One region of the Clostridioides sp. GD02367 genome, then DNA from elsewhere that is predicted to be linked to it. Evidence: riboswitches for the same ligand, from Rfam matches in the RefSeq annotation. Region 1 holds a riboswitch; each other region holds the start of a gene.

What was found. A riboswitch is a leader RNA that binds a small molecule or an ion and turns the genes downstream of it on or off. The one in region 1 is predicted to bind FMN.
Region 2: linked by a shared signal. The riboswitch ahead of Q3223_RS13615 (MFS transporter) and the one ahead of ribD (bifunctional diaminohydroxyphosphoribosylaminopyrimidine deaminase/5-amino-6-(5-phosphoribosylamino)uracil reductase RibD) in region 1 are both predicted to bind FMN.
Region 3: linked by a shared signal. The riboswitch ahead of Q3223_RS11705 (ECF transporter S component) and the one ahead of ribD (bifunctional diaminohydroxyphosphoribosylaminopyrimidine deaminase/5-amino-6-(5-phosphoribosylamino)uracil reductase RibD) in region 1 are both predicted to bind FMN.

The regions. Positions count from the first base shown of each region.
Region 1 covers NZ_JBJODK010000014.1:19,748-24,022, reverse strand. The annotation lists gene Q3223_RS15940 (riboflavin synthase) at 1-647, opposite strand, end outside; gene ribD (bifunctional diaminohydroxyphosphoribosylaminopyrimidine deaminase/5-amino-6-(5-phosphoribosylamino)uracil reductase RibD) at 678-1,790, opposite strand; FMN riboswitch at 1,923-2,044, opposite strand; gene recQ (DNA helicase RecQ) at 2,232-4,275, shown strand, end outside.
Region 2 covers NZ_JBJODK010000010.1:39,758-44,032, forward strand. The annotation lists gene yihA (ribosome biogenesis GTP-binding protein YihA/YsxC) at 1-120, shown strand, start outside; gene Q3223_RS13615 (MFS transporter) at 316-1,686, opposite strand; FMN riboswitch at 1,867-1,982, opposite strand; gene Q3223_RS13620 (ATP-binding protein) at 2,269-3,348, shown strand; gene Q3223_RS13625 (DUF881 domain-containing protein) at 3,567-4,247, shown strand.
Region 3 covers NZ_JBJODK010000007.1:160,880-165,154, forward strand. The annotation lists gene tsaE (tRNA (adenosine(37)-N6)-threonylcarbamoyltransferase complex ATPase subunit type 1 TsaE) at 1-260, opposite strand, end outside; gene Q3223_RS11700 (DUF4116 domain-containing protein) at 398-1,438, opposite strand; gene Q3223_RS11705 (ECF transporter S component) at 1,775-2,380, opposite strand; FMN riboswitch at 2,504-2,621, opposite strand; gene Q3223_RS11710 (amidohydrolase) at 2,681-3,847, opposite strand; gene Q3223_RS11715 (Tex family protein) at 3,992-4,275, opposite strand, start outside.

The DNA.
Region 1 (4,275 bases):
AAAAAATCTTTATCTATATTTGATTTACAATTACTACTATTAGAATTTAATTCCTTGTAGTTATTAATCATAAAATTATTAACATACTTTCCAATTACATCACTTTCTAAATTAACAAAGTCTCCAACATTTTTTGTTAAGAGAGTAGTATTCAATTTAGTATGAGGTATGACAGAAACTTTGAATATTTCATCATCCAAATATGATATAGTTAAACTTACACCATCAATGGCAACTGAACCTTTAAGTATCATTGATGATAAGAGTTTTTTTACTGGTCGTATGCTCACTAAAACTGCATTTTCGTCTTTTTCAAACTTACAAATAGTACCTTTACCATCAACATGCCCTGTTACTATGTGACCTCCGAATCTTGAAGAAAGGCTCATGGCTCTTTCAAGGTTTACTTTGTCATTTGTATTTAATGAGCCTAAATTTGTAGAACGAATTGTCTCCATCATAACATCTGCTGTAAACTCATTTTTTCCTAGTTTTGAAACAGTTAGACAAACTCCATTTACAGCGATACTATCTCCAAGATTTGTACCATCTAATATTTTGTTTGATAGTATGGTTACTTGTCCGCTTTTGCCATTAGCAGTAATTTTTCTAAGTATTCCAACTTCTTCTACTATGCCAGTAAACATTATGACCTCCTGTACATATATTCATAAAATTTATTTTAAAACATCAGATTCTATCAAAACATCTCCATCTATTAAAGTTACATCATTAATTACTAGTTGTGTTGAATCTGCTAGACGAGTTACTCCTTCTCCAGAAACAAATGTAGGTGCGTCTTTACCACCTATAATTTTAGGGGATAAAAATAGTTTGACCTTATCAACTAATTTATTTCTAAATAGACTGTCATTAAGTGTAGAACCCCCTTCAACTAGTACAGAATCAATGTTTAGTTCTCCTAGTTTATACATTACAAATTTTAAATCAACTAAGCCATTTTTCTTAGGAGAAATTATGACTTCAACATTCTTTTCTTTTAATACTGATAATTTTTTACTGTCTTCACAACATGTGAAAACTATAGTTTTACTAGTTTTATCTTTAACTAAATTACTGTTAACTGGTAATCTCAGATTTGTATCTATTACTATTCTTGTAGGATGAGACACTTCATCTTGATTAAGTCTACAAGTTAGCAAGGGATTATCATTTAAAACTGTGTTTATACCAACCATTATACTATGATACTTATTTCTGTATTTATGAGTTAGGTATCTTGAAGACTCATTAGATATCCATTTTGATTCTAGTGATTTTGTAGCAATTTTACCATCTAGACTTACTGCCGATTTTACAATACAAAGAGGTTTTTTATTTTTTATGTAATAAAAGAATATTTCATTTAATTGTTTTGCTTCTTCTTCTAATATTCCTACAGTAACATCAATGTTGTTATCTTTTAATTTTTTTACTCCATTACCACAAACAAGTGGGTTTGGGTCTAGTGTAGATATGACAACCCTTTTAACTTTATTTTGAATAATTTTATCAACACAAGGTGGTGTTTTACCATGATGAGAACATGGTTCTAAATTCACATAAAGAGTAGAGTCTTTTAAACTTTGTTTAGCACTGTTTATAGCATTTACTTCAGCATGATTAGAGCCGAATTTCTCATGATATCCTTTGCCTATTATCTCACTATCTTTAACAATTACACACCCAACCAGTGGATTTGGACTTGTAAAACCTTCCCCTTTTTTAGCTAATTCAAGAGCTTTTTTCATATAATAAATATCTTTTTCTTTTTGATTCACAAAATTCAAGATGTGTACACCTCCTGTTTAATTAGATAATTTTTAAACAAAAAACCCTGAGAATTAACTCAGGGTTTAGAATAATCTACAATAAATGTTTAATAAGAGCACAATAAAACAGCTCTACAAAAAACTCATTAAACATATCTTCTTCCATCCAGACTTTACTGTCGGCTTTGGAATTTAACCAAATCAACCAAGTTTTAGCTTGGCTCGCGGGCTATACCGCCGATTGGGAATTTCACCCTACCCCGAAGATTAAGTATTAAATTTATATTTAGAATGTATCATAAATTATTTTACTTTGCAAACAATTTTTTTCGAAATATATGTTAATATATAATATAGAACGTCTATAAACTTTGAAATACTGGGATTGTGAATATAAAAATAAAAATTTGAACATAATCAGGAAAGAAGTCTAATTAATTTAAATTAGGAGAGAAATATATGAATGAAAAACTTTTAGAAATACTATCAAAATACTATGGATATACAAGCTTTAGAAAAGGTCAAGAATCTATAATACATTCTATTTTGAGTGAAAAAGATGTACTAGCTATAATGCCAACTGGAGGTGGTAAATCTATTTGTTATCAACTTCCAGCATTGATATTAGATGGGATGACAATAGTAATTTCTCCACTTATATCTCTTATGAAAGACCAAGTAGATGCTTTAAAGACTATGGGGATTAATGCTGCTTTCATAAATAGTTCACTGAGCAATAAAGAATTTAATGAGATATTAAATAATATTAGAAAAAATAATTATAAAATACTCTATATTGCTCCAGAGAGATTAGATGCATATGAGTTTATTGAACTAATAAATAATAACAACATAAGTCAAATTGCAATAGATGAAGCACATTGTGTGTCTCAATGGGGGCATGATTTTAGATTGAGTTATAGAAGGATTTCTGATTTTATAAAGAATTTACCTAAAAGACCTATAATTACAGCCTTTACAGCAACCGCTTCAGAAGAGGTACGAGCTGATATAATAAATTTATTATGTCTAGAAAATCCAGACTATTATATAACCGGTTTTGATAGAGAAAACTTATCAATAAACATAGTAAAATCATCTAGTAAAAATAAATATATTTTAGATTATATTAAAAATCATAAAAATGAGTCTGGAATTATATATGCTGCAACTAGAAAGGAAGTTGAAAACATACATAATGGATTATCTAAGAGAAATATATCTGTATCAAAATATCATGCAGGTTTATCTAAAAATGAAAGAAGTAAAAATCAAGAAGATTTTATAAATGATGATGTGGATATAATGGTAGCAACAAATGCATTTGGAATGGGTATTGATAAACCTAATATAAGATGGGTTATACACTACAACATGCCTCAGAGTATAGAAAATTACTATCAAGAAATAGGTAGAGCTGGTAGAGATGGAGAGAAAAGTGAATGTGTGCTTTTGTTTTCTCCAGGAGATGTACATATACAAAAATATTTAATCGATATTGGAGTTGAGAATCCTGAAAGAAAGTTATTTCAACACAAAAAGCTTCAATATATGATTGACTTGGTTTACAGTAATTCATGTTATAGAAGGACAATATTGAATTACTTTGGAGAAAACTATATAGAAGATTGTAATAATTGTAGTAACTGTTTAGTAGAAGGTGAAATAGTAGATAAAACTATAGATGCTCAAAAAGTTATTTCATGTGTAGCTAGAATGAAAAGAAGTTATGGTGTTACTACCATTGTAGATGTACTTAGAGGTTCTAAGAATAAAAAGATTTTACAACTTGAATTGAATACTTTATCTACATATAATATTATGAAAGACTATTCAAATGAAGATTTAAAGAACTTTATAAATACATTGGTTTCCCATGGATTCTTGGATTTAGTTGAGACTTTAGGTAATGGAAATAGAGGAAGTTTTCCAACCATAAGATTGAATGATATGTCTATGAAAGTTTTAAAAGGTCAAGTGAAAGTTGAATTTAAAGAAATCGTGATGACAAAATCATTAGAAGTAGAAGATGAGTTATATAGTGCTTTAAGAGAGCTTAGACATTCAATAGCAAGTGAAGAAAGAATAGCTCCATATATGGTATTTGGTGATGGGACACTTAGGGCTATGTCTAGCAGTTATCCAGTTAATAAAGAAGAGATGTTAGATATATCTGGAGTAGGGGAAATTAAGTATCAAAAATATGGTAGAGATTTTGAAACAATAATTAAAGAACATGTCGAAAAAAACAACATAAACAAAAAAAGTGAAGAAAAAAATGTCGATTTATATAATGTTAATAGTGAGTTCTTTGAAGTTAATTCAGATAAAGCTCTATATGAAAAACTATTAAGTATTAGAGGTGAATATGCAATAAAAGAAAAAGTACTCCCATATATGATTTTATCCAATAAGACACTGAAAGAAATAAGTGGAAGATATCCAATTGATGAAGAGCAACTGAAGGACATTTCAGGTATAGGTGGAGTAAAAATTAAAAAGT
Region 2 (4,275 bases), on a different contig from region 1:
ATGGAAAGTAGCGAAAAAGTAATCCCTGTTTCCTCATTAAAAAAGACTGGTGTTGAAGAATTATGGGAAGAAATTGTAAATCAATATAATCAACATGGATATGAGATAACGGTAGATTAGTTATAACTATATTAATATCAAAATAAAATATAGGATGCCTCAAAATAGTCCTAATGGATATTTTTTGGCATCCTTGTTGTTTATAAACAATAGATATTAGCAATTTATTGTTATAAATTAAAAAAACTGCAAGGTTTGATATAAATTGGTATATTTAAAAACTTAGTCACTGATGAAATCAGAAATAAATTTTATCTAAGAAATAGATTTCTCTGTTTTTCTCATAAAGAAAATAGTTAGTATAAGTCCTATAAAGCATACTGTTGCAGCAATCCAATAAGATTGATTACTAGCTATAACATAGGCTGCTGTATGGCTTTTGAAATTTTGATTATATGTAAGGCTTTGTGCAAAGAAGCTACTAAAAAATGCTGTTCCAAGAGCAAATGATAAATTACGAACCGTTGCAAGAAAGCTGCCTCCATATCCTTGTTTCTGAGGAGGAACATCTGCAAGAATGCTACTATTGTTTGGTGAACTAAAAGCACCTAGTCCGAGTCCGAAAATAACTAAACATACAATTAAAAGATATAATGGTGAATCTGCTTTTAAAAGTGCCATTCCAACGAGTGAAATAGTCATAAATGAAAAAGATGTTGTTAGAATATTCTTTGCACCATGTTTATCAGAAAGAGAACCTGCAATAGGTGCTATAAGTACCATAATAAGTGGATGGACAGTCATTACAGAACCAGCCATCATAGGAGATAGATTTTTTAATTGTTCTAAATAAAATGGAAGTAGGAAAGATACTGCCATTTGAGGGAAGTAACAAGCGATTCCAATAATATTGCCTACAGTGAAATTTCTATTTTTAAATAAAGGTAAATCAATAAAGCTCTGTTCAAATTTTACTTCTCTTAATGCTAATAATAAGAAGATGATAAGTGATGCTATACCTAGATACAATCTTGTGTTTCCTTTTCCATTCATCGCAAGTAATATAAGTGTAGTACAAGTTGCAAATAGCAGAAGACCTGGAATATCAAAGCTCTTGTTTTGTTCATCTAAAGCAGGTCTAGGAAGAAATTTAATTCCAAGAAAAACTGCTATGATACCAATAGGTATATTGATAATAAAAATAGAAGGCCATCCAAAATGTTCTAAAAGTATCCCTCCAATTACAGGACCACTCATATTTCCTATACCAACTACAGCGCCAGTGATTCCTATAGCCTTTCCTTTTTCATTTGCTGGAAATGCATTAGAAACTATACCAAGTCCAGTTGCCATTAAAATACTTGCCCCAACTGCTTGAAATATTCTTGAAGAAATTAATGTAGATAAGTTGTGTGATACACTACACAGAAAAGAACCTATTGTGAATACAAAAAATCCTAATGTGTATAGACGATTTGAACCTACCTTATCACCGAGCTTTCCAAAAAATAACATAGTTGCTGTAACGACAAGCATATAAGCTGTTACAACCCACTGAATCTGTGACATGTTAATTTTAAAGTCAGTAGCAATTGTAGGATTTGCAATATTTAGTATACTTCCATCAAGAGTAGACATAAATACACCAATACAGATTATAATTAATACTATCCATTTTTGTTTCATGATAACACTCCAATCTTTTATATAATAGATTTTATAAGTACAGAATAGTTATAAAATAAACAACAAAAAAAGCACCTACATCTTAGGTACCTCGAATGTGTTTAATTTCATGAATAAATACGGTAGTTGAAGGAGTTGTATAGATTACTCATGTAAAATTACATAAAGGTACTCATATACTATTTTCTTCTACCATCCAGATTTTACTGTCGGCTTTGGAATCTGACCAAATTATGCCATAAGGCTCGCGGGCTTTTACCGCCGATAGGGAATTTCACCCGTTTCTGAAGAAAAACAGATGTATTTTGTAATATTATTTTAACATAAAATCATAATGGAAACAATTGGATTTGAATAAGATACAACTATATTACTGTATAAAGAGTTAAATTAGACTTCCAGATAAAAGCATATAAAAGTTAAATCACATAGTATAGAATCTACTATAATTAGATAAAATTAATTTTTTATTGGTATTAAATGATAAGTTTTAGATTTATCAAAAGCATAAAGTTGTAACAAAACTCGTATAATATTAATATCTTAATTAAGAGATATTGTAAATTATGAGGAGGCGCTAATATGGAAGGAAAGGTAAAGAAGGCATTTCCAGGTGGAAACACATCACAAGGCTCATATTCTTTTTTTGAATATATAATTCCTGAAAATGTAAAAAGAGTTTTTTGTTTAAAAGGTGGTCCTGGAGTAGGAAAATCCTCACTTATGAAAAAAATTTATAAAGAATTTTTAAGTAGAGGATATGATATTGAATTATATAACTGTCCTTCTGACCCAAGTTCATTGGACGGTGTAGTTATAAAGGAATTAGGCGTGGTACTTATGGATGCAACTGCTCCACACACTATGGACCCAAAGTTACCAGGAGCTTTGGACGAGATAATTAATTTAGGCGATTACTGGAACACAGAAGAGTTAGAAAAAAATAGACAAGAAATATCGGGATATGATAAGGATATTAGTAATGCATTTAAAAGGGCGTTTAAATTTTTAAAAGCGTCAGAACCAATCTTTAGAGATATAGAGGAAAAATATTCTGATTGTATGGATTATGGTAAAGTGAATCTAGTTACAGAAGAATTTATTAAAAAATTGTTTGATGGAGTTGAAAGCACAGGAAATTTGAAAAGAGAGAAGCATTTATTTGGTTCAGCTATAACTCCTGTAGGATGTTTAGATTATACAGAAAACATATTAAAAGATGTAAATAAGGTTTATTATTTAGATGGTGAAATAGGCACTGGAAAAACTACATTATTAAACAAAGTGTATAAGAAAGCTATTGAAAAAGGTTTAAATGTAGAAGTTTATCATTATCCACTTATACCAGAAAAAGTTGAGACTGTACTATTGACTGACTTAGATATTGGTATAACTACAAGCGCAACTTTTAAAGAAGAGGAAACCATTAATTTAAATCAATTTTTAAATAGAGAAAAATTACTTAAATATGAAGAAGATATTAAATTTGATGAGAAAGTTTTGGATGATTTAATTTGTTGGGCTGTATTAAATCTTAAGAGAGCGAAGTCTAAACATGATATTATAGAAAGTTACTATATCCCTAATATGAGATTTGATGAAGTTGGAAAATTAAGAGATAAACTAGTTAATAGAATTTCAAAATATGAGAAAAATGTATAAGAATATATATCTTAAATCAGATGATAATTATAAAATATAACTTTTAGTAAATTGGTGTAGCTGTGAAGCTATGCCATTTTGCTTTTTTTGATGTATGATATTATATACTAAAGATGAATTTTAATATATAAGTTTGATATAATAAATATATATAAAGGCTCAAGGTTTAATTAAAGAAAATTATCATATAAAAATAAATTTGTAAGGAGCAATACAGTATGAAAAAACCATATGTGTTTATAATACTAGCGAGTACTATTTTAGGTATACTTGTTGGAACCATATTTAGAGATTATAGTAATGAAGAAACAGTTTATACAAGTAAAGATAAGTCAATAAGAAAAGAAATAAAATTGACAGGAAAGTCTATAAAGGAATTAAAAAAGGAAAAGGATAAATTAGATAAAGAAATTGATTCAATGAAAAGTAATCAAAAAAATTCTAAAGAAATCTCAGAAATAGAAGCTCTTAGAGAAAATCTATCATATTCAGATGTAAAGGGCAGTGGAATAATAGTAAGTATAGATGCTATAGATGAAAAAACAGGGAATATAGCAAATAGTATAGACTATAATAAAATACTTGTAAAAGTTGTAAATGAACTAAAAGTAAATGGAGCAAAATACATAGAAATAAATGGCCAAAGAATCAATCAGTATTCAGAAGTTGTACTTGCAGGAAGCCATATAAATATAAATGGAGTTCCTGTAGCACAACCTTATGAAATAAAATGCATTGGGGATAAGGATAAACTCTCTGATTATGTGGATAAAGGCAGTGAATATTTAGACAGTATACAAACGACTTATCCAATGAAAGTAAGTATAAAAACTGAAGAAAATATCTCTATGAAAAAAATGAATATACCTAATAAATTAAAGTATATAAAGGGTGATTAAGATTATATTAGAGGAAAGCAGTTTACCA
Region 3 (4,275 bases), on a different contig from region 1:
ATTTCATCACTGCTACCTATTCTATATACATCAAAATGATACAAAGGTACTTTGCCTTCATATTCATTTATTATAGTAAAAGTTGGACTTGTTATATAGTCTTTTATGCCTAATGAATCTGCCAAACTTTGTGTCATTGTAGTTTTCCCAGCCCCTAAATCTCCTACTAAACAGATAACACTACCTTCTTTTAAGAGTTTACCTAATTTATATCCTATTTCTCTAGTTTTGCTTTCATTTTCCAAATATATTTTTGCCATTAATTCATCTCCATTTTGATATAATCGTCATGTGAATTTATATCACTGCTTAATTAATTATAGTATAAGCCTCAATTATTATAAAGTACTTCTATTTATCTTTTTTATCTTTCAATATTAATAATCCTATCTAAATCTTATATACATTCTTCAATATAAATCTTCACATATTCCTTTGCCTTGCAATTCTGCTTTAAGGCTTCTCTACATATTTTCTCAGATTGTTCTTTTACATACTTGAGAGATTTATAATTTTCCTTTACTGCTTCAATGCACATTCTCTCTGTTTGATTTTTTATATACATTAACATCTTTCCATTTCGCCTTACAATTTCTATACATATATCTTCTGTATAGCTATCTATGTAACTTAACACATCTTTAATATTATATCTTTTATCTAGATATCTTATGGCTTTTATACATATTGCTTCTGTCTTATTATTAACGAACTGTAGACTTCTTCCATCTTGTTTGACAGCTTCCATACATATATTATCTGTTTGCTTATTTACATATTGCAATGCCATACCATTTTGATTTACAGCTTCTATACACATTTTATCTGTTTGATTTTTTACATATTGTAGTGCTTTATAATTTTGCCTAATCGCTTCCATACATAATTCTTCGCTCTGCTCTCTAACATATGCAAGACATCTACCATCTTTTTTAATTGCTTCTAAACATATACTCCTTGTTTGAACTTCTAAAGCTTTTAAAATACTTACAACATCTATATTAGAAGAACACCTTATTACTTTTATAATAAGCTCATCAGTTTTATTTCTTACATATTTAAGTGCATTACAGTCCTTTTTTATGGCTTCAAGACATATATACTCTGTCTGTTCTTTTACATATTCTAGTGCTTTATAGTTATATCTTATCGCCTCTAAACATAATTCTTCTGTTTGTTCTTTTATATACTCTAGTGCTTTATAATTCTGCCTTATTGCTAGTATACACATCCCATCAGTTTGATTTTTTATATTTTTTAATTCACGATAATCATACTTTACACTTTCCATATTTTCAATATATTCATTTGTAATATACTTTAAAGACTTTTCCAATTTTGAGTTATCAATACCTATATGAATATTTTCCCAATTACTATTAAAATAATACCCTTTATCATCTAAAAATAAATTTTTCAATTTTTTAGATATGTTCATCTATATACACCCCTATCATTATTAAATTAGATATTATTAATAAATAAAGCATAAATCTTTATTTATTTTTAATAATATCTTTATTTTTTGTTTATTATAAATTCGCTTTGTGTATTATAGATACCTTTTTAGTATTTTAATAGTTAATCGTTTTAATTCTTCCTTTATTTCAAAAATTAAACTTGTCTAAATATTTCTTATTTTATATACAATTTTTGATAAATTAATAAAGCCATAATATATTTAATATATCAATCACAGTGTAGGACTGAAGTTACAAATAAATTATGGCTATTCAATGCGTTTAATTTTAAAATTTTATATTTTCTTGTCTAATTATTTTTTTATTACATTACCCATTTTTTTGTAAAGTGGTAACGTTACTAAGGATATTACAACAGCCTTTAATACATTAAATGGAGCTATCATCCAAATTACAAAAGTAAATAAATCATGAACTTGAGGGTTTATAGCTGAACCTAGACCTATTATAGCATCTAGTCCCATTAATTGCCCATAAAGTGGTAACATTACAAAATAATTCACCAATGAACCAATTATAGTCATAGTTATTGTTCCTAATACAAATCCAATTACTACACCTTTTAAATCTTTACTTCTCTTATATGAATAACAAAGTATAAGTACATAAGAGCCACCAATTAATATATTTGCAAATTCTCCTACTCCTCCAGTTGTTGTCGCTGTTATCATTTGTAGTATATTTTTTACTACAACTACACCAAATCCAACTAATGGTCCTAAAGACATTCCGCCAAATATTGCTGGGATATCTGATAAGTCAATTTTTAAGAAATCTGGAAAAATACCTGGTATTGGGGCTTGAATAAACATCAATAAATAAGATATTGCAGATAAAATTGACATAACCACCAAAGTTCTTGTTGAAATCATATTTCCTCTTTTTACTGTATTTTGCATAACTACTTTCCTCCTAATCAATAGTTTATATTTTTTAGGAAAAACAAAAAACTCGAAGATCCTATCTTCGAGTTTTTATGGACATAGTTTAAACAAACTAAAATAAACTTATTTATATTCCATAAATATCTTCTCTCATCCAGACTTTACTGTCGGCTTTGGAATCTCACCAAATCAACCACCTAAGTAGTTCGCGGGCTATACCGCCGGTAGGGAATTTCGCCCTGCCCCGAAGATCTTCTTTGATTTTTTAATTTTCCTTACACTCTTATATTAGTTAATTTTTTAATAATTGTCAAGTTATTTTTTCTCATATACTATTTTTCCATTTATTATAGTGTAAAGCACATTACTTTGAATCTCTAGTGGGGAATTATCCCATATTACTATGTCTGCATCTTTACCAACTTCTATAGAACCTACTTTATCTTCTATTCCTAAAGTCTTAGCTGGATTTATTGTAATTGATTCTATTGCCTTTTCTTCTTTCATACCATGTTTAACAGCTATGCCTGCACATATTGGAAGATATTGAACTGGTATCACTGGATGGTCTGTCATTATACATACATCAAGACCTGCATTTGAAAGTATTCCAGCTGTATTAAATGTCAAGTTTCTAAGTTCAAACTTAGACCTTTCTGATAAAGATGGGCCTACTATTACAGGAAATCCTTCTTCTACTAATTCTTCTACAACAAGATGACCTTCTGTACAATGGTCTAATGTAAGTTTTAAGTTAAATTCTTTTGCAATTCTTATTGCTGTAAACATATCATCAGCTCTATGAGCATGTGCCTTAAATGGAATTTCTCTCCTCAATACAGGTATTAAGCTTTCCATTTTTATATCATATTCAGGCTTTTCACAGTCTTCATCATCATGGCTCTCATATACATCAATATCCTCTAGATATTCTTCTGCTTTTTTTAAGTTCTCTCTAAGCAAAGCCGCTATAGCCATTCTAGTCTGTGGAGATTTATCATCTTGACCATAACAACTTTTTGGATTTTCTCCAAATGCTATTTTAGATGCAACTGGATTTTTTATTACCATTTTGTCAATTCTTCTTCCATATGTTTTTATGGCTATACATTGACCACCCATAACATTTGCACTTCCAGGTGTTGTACATACAGAAGTTATACCACCTTCAAAAGCTTCTTTAAATGTTCTATCCATTGGATTAATACCATCTATAGGATTTAGTTGTGGTGTTATTGGGTCAGTTTCTTCATTTCCATCTGCCCCTTCAAAACCTATGCCATCTTCCCATAGCCCCAAATGAGTATGAGCATCTATAAATCCAGGGAACACAAGTTTATTACTTGCATCTATTATATCAACATCTAAAGGTGCTATTAGATTTTCCCCTATTTCTATTATTTTTCCTTCATCTATAAGGATATCTCCTTGAATTATTCCATTTGTTACGGTATTTATTTTACCATTTTTTATAAAAATCATTCATTTTCCTCCTGATTTTCAAGACTCTCGTATTTCTTTCTAACATTGTTTTTTACAATATAATTTTACACTTTTTTAATACTTATATATTCTATAAATCATACTTACAAATATAGTATCAAAAACAAACATACATAAGCTTATTTATTTTTTCATTGATAGAGCTACTCTCTTTTTATTTAAGTCAATTCCAATAACTTTTACATCGACTATATCTCCTACTGTAACAATACTCATAGGGTCTTTTACAAAGCTATTACTCATTTCTGATTTATGGACTAATCCATCATTTTTTATTCCGATATCTACAAATGCACCAAAATCTACAACATTTCTTATTGTACCTTTTAAAGACATTCCTTCTTGTATGTCTTCAATTTTTAAGACATCAGTTCTAAGAATAGGTTTTATTCCTTCTTCTCTTGGGT